DNA from 3 places in the Pseudoalteromonas sp. MBR-15 genome. Region 2 is predicted to be linked to each of the others. Evidence: predicted binding sites of a transcription regulator. Region 2 holds the regulator's gene; each other region holds the start of a gene.
The links. The regulator sigma-54, encoded in region 2, starts transcription at its own class of promoters, with help from an activator protein. The targets are predictions, from matches to a motif close to GTTGGCACGNNNNTNGNNT.
Positions count from the first base shown of each region.

Region 1 (4,272 bases), on a different contig from region 2:
ATTACCGATGCTAGGTGTTGGTGGTATGCAGTTATACCGTGCTGAAACTCCAGGGCCTGTTAAAGACTCGAAAATGACCCCGCGGATTGCCGATACCGCCAAACACCTTTGGTACATTTATGTGTCGCTGACCATCGCATGTACGCTTGCCTATTGGGGAGCGGGTATGGATTGGTTTGATGCGATTTGTCATGCTTTCTCAACCATCGCCATTGGGGGATTCTCTACATACGATGCGTCTATGGGGCAATTTGACAGCCCATTAATAAACTTTATTTGTGTGGTGTTTTTGCTGATTGCGGCGATTAACTTTTCGTTGCACTACGCTGCGGTCTCCTCGCGCAGTATTCGTGTTTACTTGCGCGACCCTGAATTTAAAGTGTTTTTACTTATTCAGTTAGCGCTAGTGATTATTTGTTTTACGGTACTCTCTTCTAATAATATTTATGCAGATGGTGATGAAACGCTCGATCAAGCAATGTTTCAAGCTGTCTCTATGAGTACTACCGCGGGCTTTGCGACAGATAATTTTTCTGCTTGGCCATTGTTCTTACCTATCTTACTTATTTTTTCGAGCTTTATCGGCGGCTGTGCGGGCTCGACGGGCGGCGGTATGAAAGTTGTAAGGGTTTTCCTTCTGTACTTGCAAGGGATACGTGAATTAAACCGCTTAGTTCACCCGCGGGCTATATACTCTATAAAGCTCGGTCGTAAAGCGCTCCCCGATAAAGTGGTCGAAGCCGTTTGGGGGTTCTTTTCTGCTTATGCACTGGTTTTTGTTATTATCATGCTGGCCTTAATGGGCACAGGCATGGACAATATAAGTGCTTTTTCAGCGACGGCGGCGTGTTTAAACAACTTAGGCCCAGGTTTGGGTGAAGTCGCGGCGCATTATGGCGCGATATCTGATACGGCAAAGTGGTTGTTAACAATCGCGATGGTGTTTGGTCGTCTTGAAATATTCACTTTATTAGTTTTATTCACCCCAACATTCTGGCGCGGTTAAGGTTTTATTTGGTTATTTTTCAAGGAGTAGAGAAACAATGCCAAAAACGCAGCAGCAACTTAATTTAGAAAAACTAACCTATATACCCGCAGGGAGTGTGGTCGATGTTGAAATAATAACTGCGACAGAAAGTAAGCGTGTCAAAATTGAATTTATTGGCTTACTTAACGAGCAGTACATCATACTTAACTATCCCCCTGCAAAACGTTTGCCGAATGCGGGTGACTTTATCAAAGAGGGGGTTATGGTGATTGTTCGGGCTGTTTTAGAAAGCGGTGGTGGGCAGGTTATTGCATTTCGTCAGCAGATAAAAGCCGTTGCTTCACACCCTTGTCGATTGATATTTTTACATTTTCCCCAACAAGTACAACTTTTTAGCTTGCGCAGCGAAGCGCGGATCCCCACTTTGTTTCCCGCCAAGCTTGTTATAGATGAACAGGTATATGAAGGCGTAATTAAAGACATTTCACTTGCCGGTGTGCAATTTGAGATTAACAGCGAGGCCGACCTTAGTCATTTGAAAGCACAAGCGTGTCAGGTGGTGCTCAGTAAACGTGAATTTACAGGCAAGGTATGCAGAGTCCGCAAACGAGAGTCGGGCTATCAGTTTGGTGTGCAGCTCAATACCAGTGAAAATGAAATGAACGTCTTTATGAAAGAGCACCTCATAGACCTTTCGGTATTAGAGATAACGAATTAACGAGCATTGATTCGCCATTTTGCAACAAAATGACTGTTTTTCACTTTTTCTCTAAAAATTAATCAAAAATAATCGATATAAATATATAAAACCCATTTAAATCAGATGATTAAGCGTTAAAAATATTTTTATTTTTTTTGAGGCGTGTTGCCATTCATCTACGGTTTAGCCCCCACACACAATATTTTCTCTGTTTTAGTGACAAAAAACGGCAGATGTCTCTGTTTTTGCTTTTTTAACTTATTGATTAATAGATAAAAAATTTTCTCACCTCATTGCTTGTTGCTAAAAAGCAACAAAATAACAGCCAGTTTTCCCCTAATTTACCACAATATAAATTTAACCTCATGATTTATAGCGTTTTTTAAACTTTGGCATTGAAGTTGAAATAGTTAAAGCGAACACAGAGAAAGTTGATTTAGGAATTAGTCCTCTATCGCAGTTTAGAAAACATTGAAGGAATAGTGATTATGAAAACGTTACACAAAACATGTGCACTTATCGCCCTTGTCGCTTCATCAACTGCATTTGCAGCGGTGGATTTTGAAACGCTAGATGTCGATGGCGATGGAGCAATCAGTAAAAGCGAAGCATCTGTAAGCTCACCGTTAATGAGCCAGTTTAAAGAGCTTGATACCGACGGTAATGGCGAACTATCAAAAGAAGAGTTCGCGAAAGCATAATTTCAGTGTAAGGACACATTGAAAAGGACTTCTTACTTAAAGCTACTATTTGAAGGATTACATTATGAACACAGTAAATAAAACATTAGCCCTTGTGGCACTTATCTCTTCATCAGCCGCATTTGCGATGAGCGATTTCGAAACGCTAGACGTTGATGGCAATGGCGTTATTAGCCAAAGCGAAGCATCCGTCGATGCAGAGTTAATGAGTAAGTTTAGCGAATTAGACACTGACGGTAACGGTGAGTTATCAAAACAAGAATTTTCAAAAGCTTAATGAAATTAAGCAAGCCAAGTTATCTAGCTGATTAGTTCTGAGCTGCCAAAGACAGCCTAAATGGATAAGGGAATCCATGACAAAGAACAACCAGGAGCGTGTGATCAGCTAACACTTTTTTAGTTAAATATTGAAGGAATATGATTATGAAGACAGTAAATAAAACACTAGCCCTAATTGCACTTGCATCTTCTTCAGCTGTTTTTGCTGCCACTGACTTTGATACATTGGATGTAGATGGCGATGGTGTGATAAGCAAAAGTGAAGCATCAGTCGACGCAAAAATCATGTCACAATTTAAAACACTGGATGTCGATGGTGATGGCGTACTGACTGAAACAGAATTTTCAGCGGCCGAGTAACAAAGCCAATTTCCACTAAACAGGGATCTCAGAAACGGACTTCACTCTTTTCAAATTTTGAGGCAGTTATTATGAAACATATCAACACAACATTGGCTATTTTAGCATTAGCAACGTCATCAGCAGCGTTTGCTCAAGGCGTCAGTTTTTCTACATTTGATACCAACGGCGATGGCGTGATCAGCAAAGAAGAAGCATCTGTAAATATGCAGCTTGAAAAACTATTTCCTGAGCTTGATAGCGATGGTAACGGAGAGCTTTCAAAAGAAGAGTTCGCACAGATTCAATAGGTTCGTAACCAGAGACTCTGGTTAACTACTTTCACTTCAAGAGTCGTAAAGCAGCCGTCATGGCTGCTTTTTTATTTTCATGTTTTTGGTCTATAAGAAAATAGCGCTAACTTGGAACAGCTTTTCAACAACCGTGATGTGTTTCTTGTCGATTAGGAACATGATCACATGGTCACCCGACTGAATCACCGTATCATCATGAGCAATGAGTACATCGTCATTACGCACAATTGCACCAATAGTGGTGCCTGCGGGTAGCTTGATATCGGCAATCGCGCGGCCAACAACTTTCGATGTATGTTCATCGCCATGGGCTACGGCTTCAATTGCTTCAGCCGCGCCTTTACGTAATGAATAAACGTTAACGATATCACCGCGGCGAACATGCGTTAACAGAGCTGAGATAGTCGCTTGTTGTGGTGAAATGGCAATATCTATTTCACCGCCTTGAACGAGGTCAACATAGGCGCCGCGTTGGATCAGCACCATGGTTTTTTGTGCGCCCATGCGTTTAGCAAGCATGGCCGACATAATGTTTGCTTCGTCGTCGTTTGTAACAGCAATGAACACATCAACTTGTTCAATGTGCTCTTCTGAGAGCAGTTCTTGATCAGAGGCGTCACCACAGAATACAACGGTATTGTCGAGTAACTCAGAGAGCTGTGCCGCACGTTCTTTATTACGCTCAAGAAGTTTAACACTGTGATTTTTTTCTAGTGAGCGCGCCAAACCTGCACCAATATTACCCCCACCTGCAATCATGATTTTCTTGTATGAGCGTTCAAGTTTTTGCAGCTCGTTCATGACAGCACGAATATGTTTTGTTGCGGCGATAAAGAACACTTCATCGTCAGCCTCAATCACGGTTGTGCCGAGTGGTTTAATTGCTTTACCTTGTCGGTAAATTGCTGCTACACGGGTTTCTACATTGGGAATATGTTCTTTCAATGCCGA
Region 1 covers NZ_JBRJHH010000018.1:13,087-17,358, reverse strand. Annotated here, with positions in the region: gene ACSSVW_RS18755 (TrkH family potassium uptake protein) at 1-1,006, shown strand, start outside; gene ACSSVW_RS18750 (flagellar brake domain-containing protein) at 1,044-1,706, shown strand; gene ACSSVW_RS18745 (EF-hand domain-containing protein) at 2,177-2,389, shown strand; gene ACSSVW_RS18740 (EF-hand domain-containing protein) at 2,454-2,666, shown strand; gene ACSSVW_RS18735 (EF-hand domain-containing protein) at 2,813-3,028, shown strand; gene ACSSVW_RS18730 (EF-hand domain-containing protein) at 3,100-3,318, shown strand; gene trkA (Trk system potassium transporter TrkA) at 3,409-4,272, opposite strand, start outside.
Region 1: the regulator sigma-54 is predicted to act here: its motif matches at 2,077-2,095, upstream of ACSSVW_RS18745 (EF-hand domain-containing protein).

Region 2 (4,272 bases):
ATGCAGGTGAAGTTGAAGGCACGGTTGAATTAATTATTGCCACAGGAAAGCCCGCTTACTTTGAAGAAAAACAAGCTGACGGCACTATTATGAGCGCCAGTGCTGAAGAAGTTCGATACGATGTTGCTAAACGCTTATTAACACTCGTTGGCAATGCACAAGTGACTCAAGCAGGCCAAAAAGTCAGTGCCAAGAGCATTACATACGATATGGAACAGCAACTGATAAGTGCCGAGAAAGATGAAAACTCGACCGATCGTGTACACACTATTTTAGTGCCTGTTGATAACAAAAAGAACGATGAAGGCCAGCCATGAGCACACTAAAAGCAGAGCTATTAGCTAAAAGCTATAAGGGTCGCCAAGTTGTAAAAAATGTAGGCCTTGAGGTAGAAGCTGGCAGCATTGTCGGTTTACTTGGGCCAAATGGCGCAGGTAAAACAACCACCTTTTACATGATTGTGGGATTAGTGCCCAGTGACAAAGGTAAAATAAGCATTGATGATAACGACATCACCTTATTGCCAATGCACAGCCGCGCTCGCTTAGGTATTGGCTATTTGCCACAAGAATCATCGATTTTTAGAAAACTGACTGTTTATCAAAACTTAATGGCCATTTTAGAGACCCGTAAAGATCTCAATAAACAAGGCCGCGAAGAAACACTTAACAGTTTACTTGATGAATTTAGCATTCAACACATTCGTGACAGCCAAGGTATGGCATTGTCAGGGGGTGAACGCCGTCGTGTTGAAATAGCACGTGCACTGGCCGCTGACCCTAAATTTATTTTGCTCGATGAGCCTTTTGCTGGTGTTGATCCTATTTCAGTGTTAGATATAAAGAAAATTATTGAGCACTTAAAAAATCGTGGTATTGGTGTATTAATTACTGACCACAATGTGAGAGAAACCCTTGATGTTTGTGAAAAAGCCTACATTGTTTCTCATGGGGAGCTAATTGCATCAGGTACACCTGAACATGTGTTAGCCGACCAAACTGTACGCGATGTGTATCTAGGCGAGCAATTCAGGCTTTAAATACGCCACCGACTAGAGCATCTGCTAGACTTATAACAATGACAATAAATCAAATAAATAGTTAACGGCATCGTTCTATTGTTTGATAAGACTAAAAAGGATTGTTAGGGATACATGAGGCAATCATTACAGCTGCGCATGGGCCAGCAACTTACAATGACTCCACAACTGCAACAGGCTATCCGTTTGTTGCAGCTCAGTACATTGGATCTCCAGCAAGAAATTCAAGAAGCGTTAGACTCTAACCCTTTGCTTGAAGTTGAAGAAGCAGATTATGCAGAAGAGAGTATTGGCAAAAACGAGCAAAAAGCCGAATCTGACGATACCCAACTAAGCGCGTCGGCTGACGAAGCTGCGAGCGAGTACGAGCAAGAAAGCAGTGATGCCCTCAACAAAGACACCGTAAGTGACGACTTAGCAATGGATGTTACGTGGGATGAGTACATGAGTGCTGCCCCATCAAGTTCCTCAGGTCCAATGCCTGAAGATGAGTCAATTTACCAAGGCGCATCAACCGAAACTCTCCACGAATACCTAATGTGGCAGTTACAACTGACTCCATTCAGCCCAACAGACGAAGCGATTGCCGTTGCGATTGTTGAGGCAATTGATGATTCGGGTATTTTAACCGTAAGCTGCGAAGACATTGTTGAAAGCTTCAATCAAAATAACGATGAAGAAGAAATCGAACTTGATGAAGTCGAAGCTGTCTTAAAAAGAATTCAATTATTCGATCCTGTCGGTATTGGCGCCCGTAGTTTACAAGAATGTTTGTGTATTCAATTACGCCAATTCGATGCTGACACCCCCTATTTAGCTGAAACTAAAATGGTGTTATCAGAACATATTGAATTATTAGCGAGTCGTGACTATCGCACTTTGATGAAAAAGACTAAGCTTAAAGAAAGTGAGCTGAAAGAAGTCATGACATTGATCCACAGCTTAAATCCAAAGCCTGCGGATACCATTGTTAGAGAAGAATCTGAATACGTGATACCCGATGTATCCGTAAAAAAAATAAAAGGCCGTTGGGTAGTTGAACTAAACCCAGACTGCATGCCGAAAATCAGAGTGAATAGCCACTATGCGGCGATGTCACGTTCTGTAAAATCAAGCAGTGATAGCCAATTTATTCGCTCTCATTTACAAGAAGCAAAATGGTTTATTAAAAGCTTAGAAAGCCGTAATGACACGTTATTAAAAGTGACTAACTGTATTGTTCAACAACAACAGGCTTTCTTTGAACATGGTCCTGAGGCCATGAAACCCATGGTATTAAATGATGTCGCAGAAATGGTCGAAATGCATGAATCAACAATTTCGCGAGTAACAACACAAAAATACATGCATACCCCGCGGGGAATTTTTGAGTTGAAATATTTCTTCTCCAGCCATGTAAGCACTGAAAATGGGGGTGAGTGTTCATCTACGGCAATTCGCGCTTTAATCAAAAAGCTAATCGCCGCAGAAAACACAGCTAAACCATTGAGTGATAGCAAAATTGCAGATATATTGGCTGAGCAAGGAATTAAAGTAGCTAGACGGACAATAGCAAAATATCGAGAGTCTCTAGCAATACCTCCGTCGAATCAGCGTAAGAGTCTGATTTAGACGTTTTACATAGAAGGAAAATGCTTATGCAACTAAATTTAACTGGTCGTCATGTAGAAATCACAGATTCATTAAGAGACTATGTAAACACCAAGTTTGCGAAACTAGAAAGGCATTTTGACCACATTAATAATGTTCATGTCATTCTAGATGTAGAAAAACTAAGCCAAAAAGCAGAAGCAACTTTACATGTAAACGGAGGCGAGTTATTTGCCTCTACTGAACACCAAGATATGTATGCAGCCATCGACTCGTTAATCGATAAACTTGATCGTCAAGTAATTAAACACAAAGAGAAATTAGCTCGACACTAAATTATGAAACTTAGTTCACTTACTAACCAGGACTGCAGCAAAGCTGCGGTCCTTTTTAATAGCAAAAAAAGAATTCTCGAATTTATCAGCGAACTGGCTCATGAGCAGCTCCCTCATTTATCTCAGCAAGATATACTCAATGCCCTATTGAACAGAGAAAAATTGGGCAGCACGGGTATTGGCCGAGGTATTGCGATTCCACATGGTCGTATGAGCGGTGCAGATCAGCCACACGCATTTGTAATTGTGAGTGAGTCACCTATAAATTTTGACGCAATTGATAATCGTCCAGTGGATATTTTTGTCGCACTCATCGTACCAGATGGTGACTGTCAACTTCATCTAAAGACCTTATCAACAATTGCTGATAGACTTAAAGACAAAGAATTTTGTAAACAGCTACGCAGTGCTAAAACAGATAGTGATCTGTTTAAAGTCATTGCATCAGAGGCATAAATGGAATTAATTATTATCAGCGGTCGCTCTGGTTCAGGTAAATCGGTCGCTTTACGAGTACTTGAAGACTTAGGCTATTACTGCGTTGATAATATTCCTGTAAACCTACTTCCTTCGTTAGTACGCAGTGTGTCAGATAATTACGACAAAATTGCTGTAAGTATCGATGTGCGTAACCTGCCGAAAGAACAGCAAGAATTTAACGATATTCTTGAGTATTTACCGGGCTTTGCAAAACCCACGTTGTTTTATTTAGATAGTGATGATCAAACACTGATCAAACGATTCTCTGAAACACGCCGCTTACACCCATTATCGATTGACTCGCTGCCGCTTGATTTAGCGATTAAACAAGAAAAAGTATTACTGGATGTTTTGATCACCCGTGCCGATTTTATGATTGATACGACCGATCTCAGCGTGCATCAGCTTGCCGAATCTATTCGCGAAAAAATACTGGGTAAAAAAGACAAAAAGCTCATTATTACTTTTATGTCGTTTGGCTTTAAGCACGGTATTCCAAAAGAAGCTGATTACGTATTTGATGCTCGCTTTTTACCGAATCCACACTGGGAACCGGATCTAAAACCACTGACAGGCTTAGACCAACCAGTAAAAGATTACCTTGCTAGTCACAGCATAGTGCAAAAGTTTACATGGCAAATTCAAACCTTTGTACAAACATGGCTCCCTCACTTAGAGCGAAATAATCGCAGTTATTTAACCATTGCGATTGGCTGCACAGGTGGACAACATCGCTCGGTTTACTTAGCGCAAACCATTGGTGAGAGCTTTTCGAAAAGTCACGCAAACGTGAAAATACGCCACCGCGAGCAAGATACCCAATAGGCA
Region 2 covers NZ_JBRJHH010000003.1:327,425-331,696, forward strand. Annotated here, with positions in the region: gene lptA (lipopolysaccharide transport periplasmic protein LptA) at 1-317, shown strand, start outside; gene lptB (LPS export ABC transporter ATP-binding protein) at 314-1,039, shown strand; gene ACSSVW_RS06545 (RNA polymerase factor sigma-54) at 1,154-2,650, shown strand; gene hpf (ribosome hibernation promoting factor) at 2,677-2,964, shown strand; gene ptsN (PTS IIA-like nitrogen regulatory protein PtsN) at 2,968-3,420, shown strand; gene rapZ (RNase adapter RapZ) at 3,421-4,269, shown strand.

Region 3 (4,272 bases), on a different contig from region 2:
ATGATGGTATTTACTCTGCCATCCTTTGGCTATGTGTTTAAAGTGATTAAAGACACCTTTGGCGAAAGCAAACCGTTTGGGCGCGATACCGTGCTTAAACGCTATCAATTAGTTAAAAGTCATGATCGTGTCGGACGCATGGCCGATACTATAGAGTATTCTAACGTCGTATTTCCTCTGAGTCGTTTTGATAGTAAATTGTTAGCAGAGCTGCATAAAACAATCGCCTCTTCAATGATTATTGAAGGTGACTGGCTGATCATAAAACACTTATATATTGAGCGGCGCATGACACCATTAAATATCTACCTTGAAAATGCCAGTGAACAACAAGCATTTGAAGCCATTGAAGAATATGGTCAAGCATTAAAAGAAATGATAGCCGTGAATATATTTCCAGGCGACATGCTATTGAAAAACTTTGGGGTAAGTAAGCATAACCGCGTTATTTTTTATGACTACGATGAAGTGCAATATTTAACTGATATGAACTTTCGTGCCTTACCAAAAGCCAAGTCATACGATGACTACTTAACGAATGAGCAAAGTTATTCAGTGGCACCGCAAGACGTATTTCCTGAGCAATTGTGCACCTTTGTTACGGCTAACCCTGTGTACAAACACTATTTATTAAGTACACACCCAGAGCTTGAAGACCCCGCTTATTGGCGACAAGCTCAATATAATATTAAGCAAGGCGTGGTAAGCCACATTTACCCTTACCCTGCTGCACAACGATTTATCCATTATTGGTAAACACCAAGGACACAGAATGAATATAAGTAAAATAGATTTAAACTTACTTGTTTACCTAGATACATTACTCAGAGAGTGCAATGTAACCAAAGCGGCTAATCAGTTAAGCATTACACAACCCGCAATGAGTAACGGTTTAAAGCGCCTGAGAAATTTATTTAATGATCCGATTTTGGTACGCACCAGTGAAGGAATGGTGCCGACAGAGCGTGCTAAAGAGCTACAACCTGTCATACGCGGTATTTTAATGACGTTAGAAGAAACACTCGCTCCTAACCGTGAATTTGAAGCATCTCAAAGTAAACGTGTATTTCGTATTATGGCCAGTGACTATGCGGCCAGTACCCTTGCGCCCAAACTACTTAGTAAGTTACACGAAGAAGCGCCTGACACCACGCTTGATATCCTGACCCCCAGTGACGTTACGTTTCATGACGTTGAAAACGGCAAGGTCGACATGGCAATTAACCGCTTTGAAAACTTACCCCAATCGTTTCACTACAAACAAATTTGGAAAGACAGTTTTTGCTGCTTAGTAAAAGCCGACAACCCTATCATTAAAGACTTCAGTCTCGATAGTTACTTAAAAGCGCGCCATATTTGGGTAAGTAAAACAGGTTTTGGTGTTGGCGTAGGTATGGATCCAAAAGATGTCCAAAAGTTAGGTTGGGTAGACGAAGCGCTTGCTCATTTTGGTAAGCACCGGAATATTGCAACCTTTACTCGAAACTATCATGTCGCCATTCACCTGGCTAAAGAGCAGAATTTAGTGGCCACACTGCCATCAAAAGCGGCGAATATTTATTTAGATGATCCGGGATTAAAAATTCTTGAGCCACCTTTCCCTATTCCGCCTTTTGAACTCGACATGATTTGGAGCCCTCTTTTACACCGTGATGCCAGCCATATTTGGCTTAGACAAAAAGTGGCTGAAGTGGCCAATGAGCTTAAGTAATATTTTACCTATTAACCTGTAATTATTGCTGGTACGCCTTTTTATATGGGCGTACCAAACTCGCTTTATCTCAAAATAAAAATGTAACACTCTGATTATTAATGATAATACTTTTATGTTAGGGATTGGAACATGCTTTGCTTCATGTAGAGAGCATTGTTTTAATTCAGTCTATATTATTAGAGAGGTCATTATGCAAACACATCAAGGACATGACGTTCATCATATTGCAGATATCATTCAAGTTATGAACAGTGGTATCGATTTTTATGAAAAAGCACAGGAAAAAGTTTCAGACCCCAGTATCGTCGCGTTATTTCAGCGCATGATCGATGCCCGTAAAGTAAGTATTGAACGTTTACAGCCATACGCCATAAACCAAACAGGTCACCGTGAAAATGGCTCAGACTTTGCGGTAGAAGCTCGTAAAGCTTACACATCTTTAATCACTAAACTCGGTGCAGACAAAGATGCAACCTACGTCAGTGAGCTTGAAGAAGTCGAAGACAAAACACTCGCAGAAATAAAAAGTGCGCTCAAAAAACCTCAACCCCACGACTGTGAAGCAGCGTTATCAAAAACCCTGCTAACTATTCAAAGCTGTCATGCCGAAATGAGTAAAATGAAAAAGCATTAACTGCTAACCATATGAAGCCCAGCATAACTGGGCTTCATATTGAAAATTTAAAGAACGTTATTGCCCAGTAATACGTTTTGAAAATGAAATAGCATAAGCAGTTGAGCGCAGCTTTAACACTTCATCTTCACTTGGCATAAAGCCTTGTGAAAGCAGATTTGGGTCGTAATTAGTTAAATCACACCCTGATTCACCCGTGGATTCTATCGTGAGCTTTCCTAAATTAACTGTTTTGCGATCAGCAGGCCATTGCACTGAAGGATCCGTTAATGCATCACCCGGCTCGGCTAATTCAGCTTGAAAACGGTAATGAACTTTCCCTTTCGCTAAATCCTCTTCAAGTCGCTTAGCAAGAAATGATTTAGGTAATGCTTTCATTTGTTCTTCAGTTAGTACTTGTTCTGGCGCTTCTGGCACCATGGTCCATCTAAAAGCTTGCTTAGTGCCCTTTTCATCAACCATGTAAAAGGTATGCACACCAAAATAACGTGAAGACACATACGATGCTGGCGGGTTATGGCTTTGTAGCCAATTAAATTGTCCTAACGTACTCGGGTTTTGCTCTCTGTATGCTTTCACTTTTGCAAAATCGATTTCACCTGTTTTTTCGTCAGGTACTAAGGTACTTAGCAAACCAAAAAATGCTTCAGGGCTGTTACCTGCAAATACGGGCGTAGTTAGCCCTGCAATATTGTGCACATCCCCATTTTCTAGCACAAACTGCACCCCTATTCCTCGCGGAGAACGTGATGTTTCATCAGCATTAGGGTTACCCCCACCCATAGAAAAACGAATATTTGCTTTTGACGGTGCGTTAAATAAAGGGCTGATTGAATACTGTTTTGCTGCTTGATTAGGTGTAAATGTGCCCACAGCGCATACACCTTTGGCGTGACCTTTTCTAATTCCGGGCTGCTTACCTGACAGCTTCTCAAATAAATTTATGAAATCTTGCCCGTTAACTGATTGCTCAGCAAAACTTGCTGTCGGTAAAACAAGGCACATAGCACAAACTAAAGACTTAATTTTTAGCATTTATCCATCCTTTAAACTTAGTTCCAACAAAAATGACCTGACAAACCTCGAAATGATTTCATCAAAGTTAATAAATATTTTTACCAACAAAAACACTACAAACATTTAATAAACTTAGAATATTTATTTAACTACAGTATTTTTAAAAGCTGCTAACTTTAAATTTAGGATCCGAAATACGGCTGTGGCGCCCAGCATTTAAAAATAATCCGTGTTCTTAACACGACTATGGCTAGTCCACTTAATCGTAAATTTTGTGGCTTGGTCAAAAACAACAAGGACCTAATTATGGTGAAACAACCTAAAAAAACCGCTGCAAACGCTGATGTAGATATGACCCCGATGCTCGATATTGTATTTATATTGCTGATATTTTTTATCGTTACAACCTCATTTGTTAAAGAGCGCGCTATAGAAGTCAATCGCCCTTTAGCAAAACCAATTCTTGAAAACCCAAAAAAACAAGCGCAATTTACTATTACTGAAAACGACAGTATTTACTTTGCAAACCGACTTATAACACCAGAGCAAATTATAGCTAACCTCGCGTTATTTGCCGCACAGTTTGAAATGACACAGGTGCAAGTAACTGCAAGTGAGCAAAGCAGCCACAAAACCTTAGTCACCTTGCTTGATAAAATAAAACAATATCAAGATGTTCCAATCTCTATAAGCACGTCTCTATAACTAAAAAAGGGCCTAACGGCCCTTTGAAGGTTAAATAATAAAGGAATCGATAGGATTTTTAGAACTTATATTCTGCGCCTACGTAGTAGTACGCACCGTTAAAGCCAAAGGGTGCTGAGCGACGTGAATAAGTGAACACACCTGGGCTTGAAACAATAGTGTTTCCATTTGCATCAACAATGGTACCCGAACGCGAATTACC
Region 3 covers NZ_JBRJHH010000002.1:279,498-283,769, forward strand. Annotated here, with positions in the region: gene aceK (bifunctional isocitrate dehydrogenase kinase/phosphatase) at 1-756, shown strand, start outside; gene ACSSVW_RS04330 (LysR family transcriptional regulator) at 773-1,711, shown strand; gene ACSSVW_RS04335 (ferritin-like domain-containing protein) at 1,905-2,348, shown strand; gene ACSSVW_RS04340 (catalase family peroxidase) at 2,406-3,383, opposite strand; gene ACSSVW_RS04345 (ExbD/TolR family protein) at 3,672-4,070, shown strand; gene ACSSVW_RS04350 (TonB-dependent receptor plug domain-containing protein) at 4,129-4,272, opposite strand, start outside.
Region 3: the regulator sigma-54 is predicted to act here: its motif matches at 1,836-1,854, upstream of ACSSVW_RS04335 (ferritin-like domain-containing protein).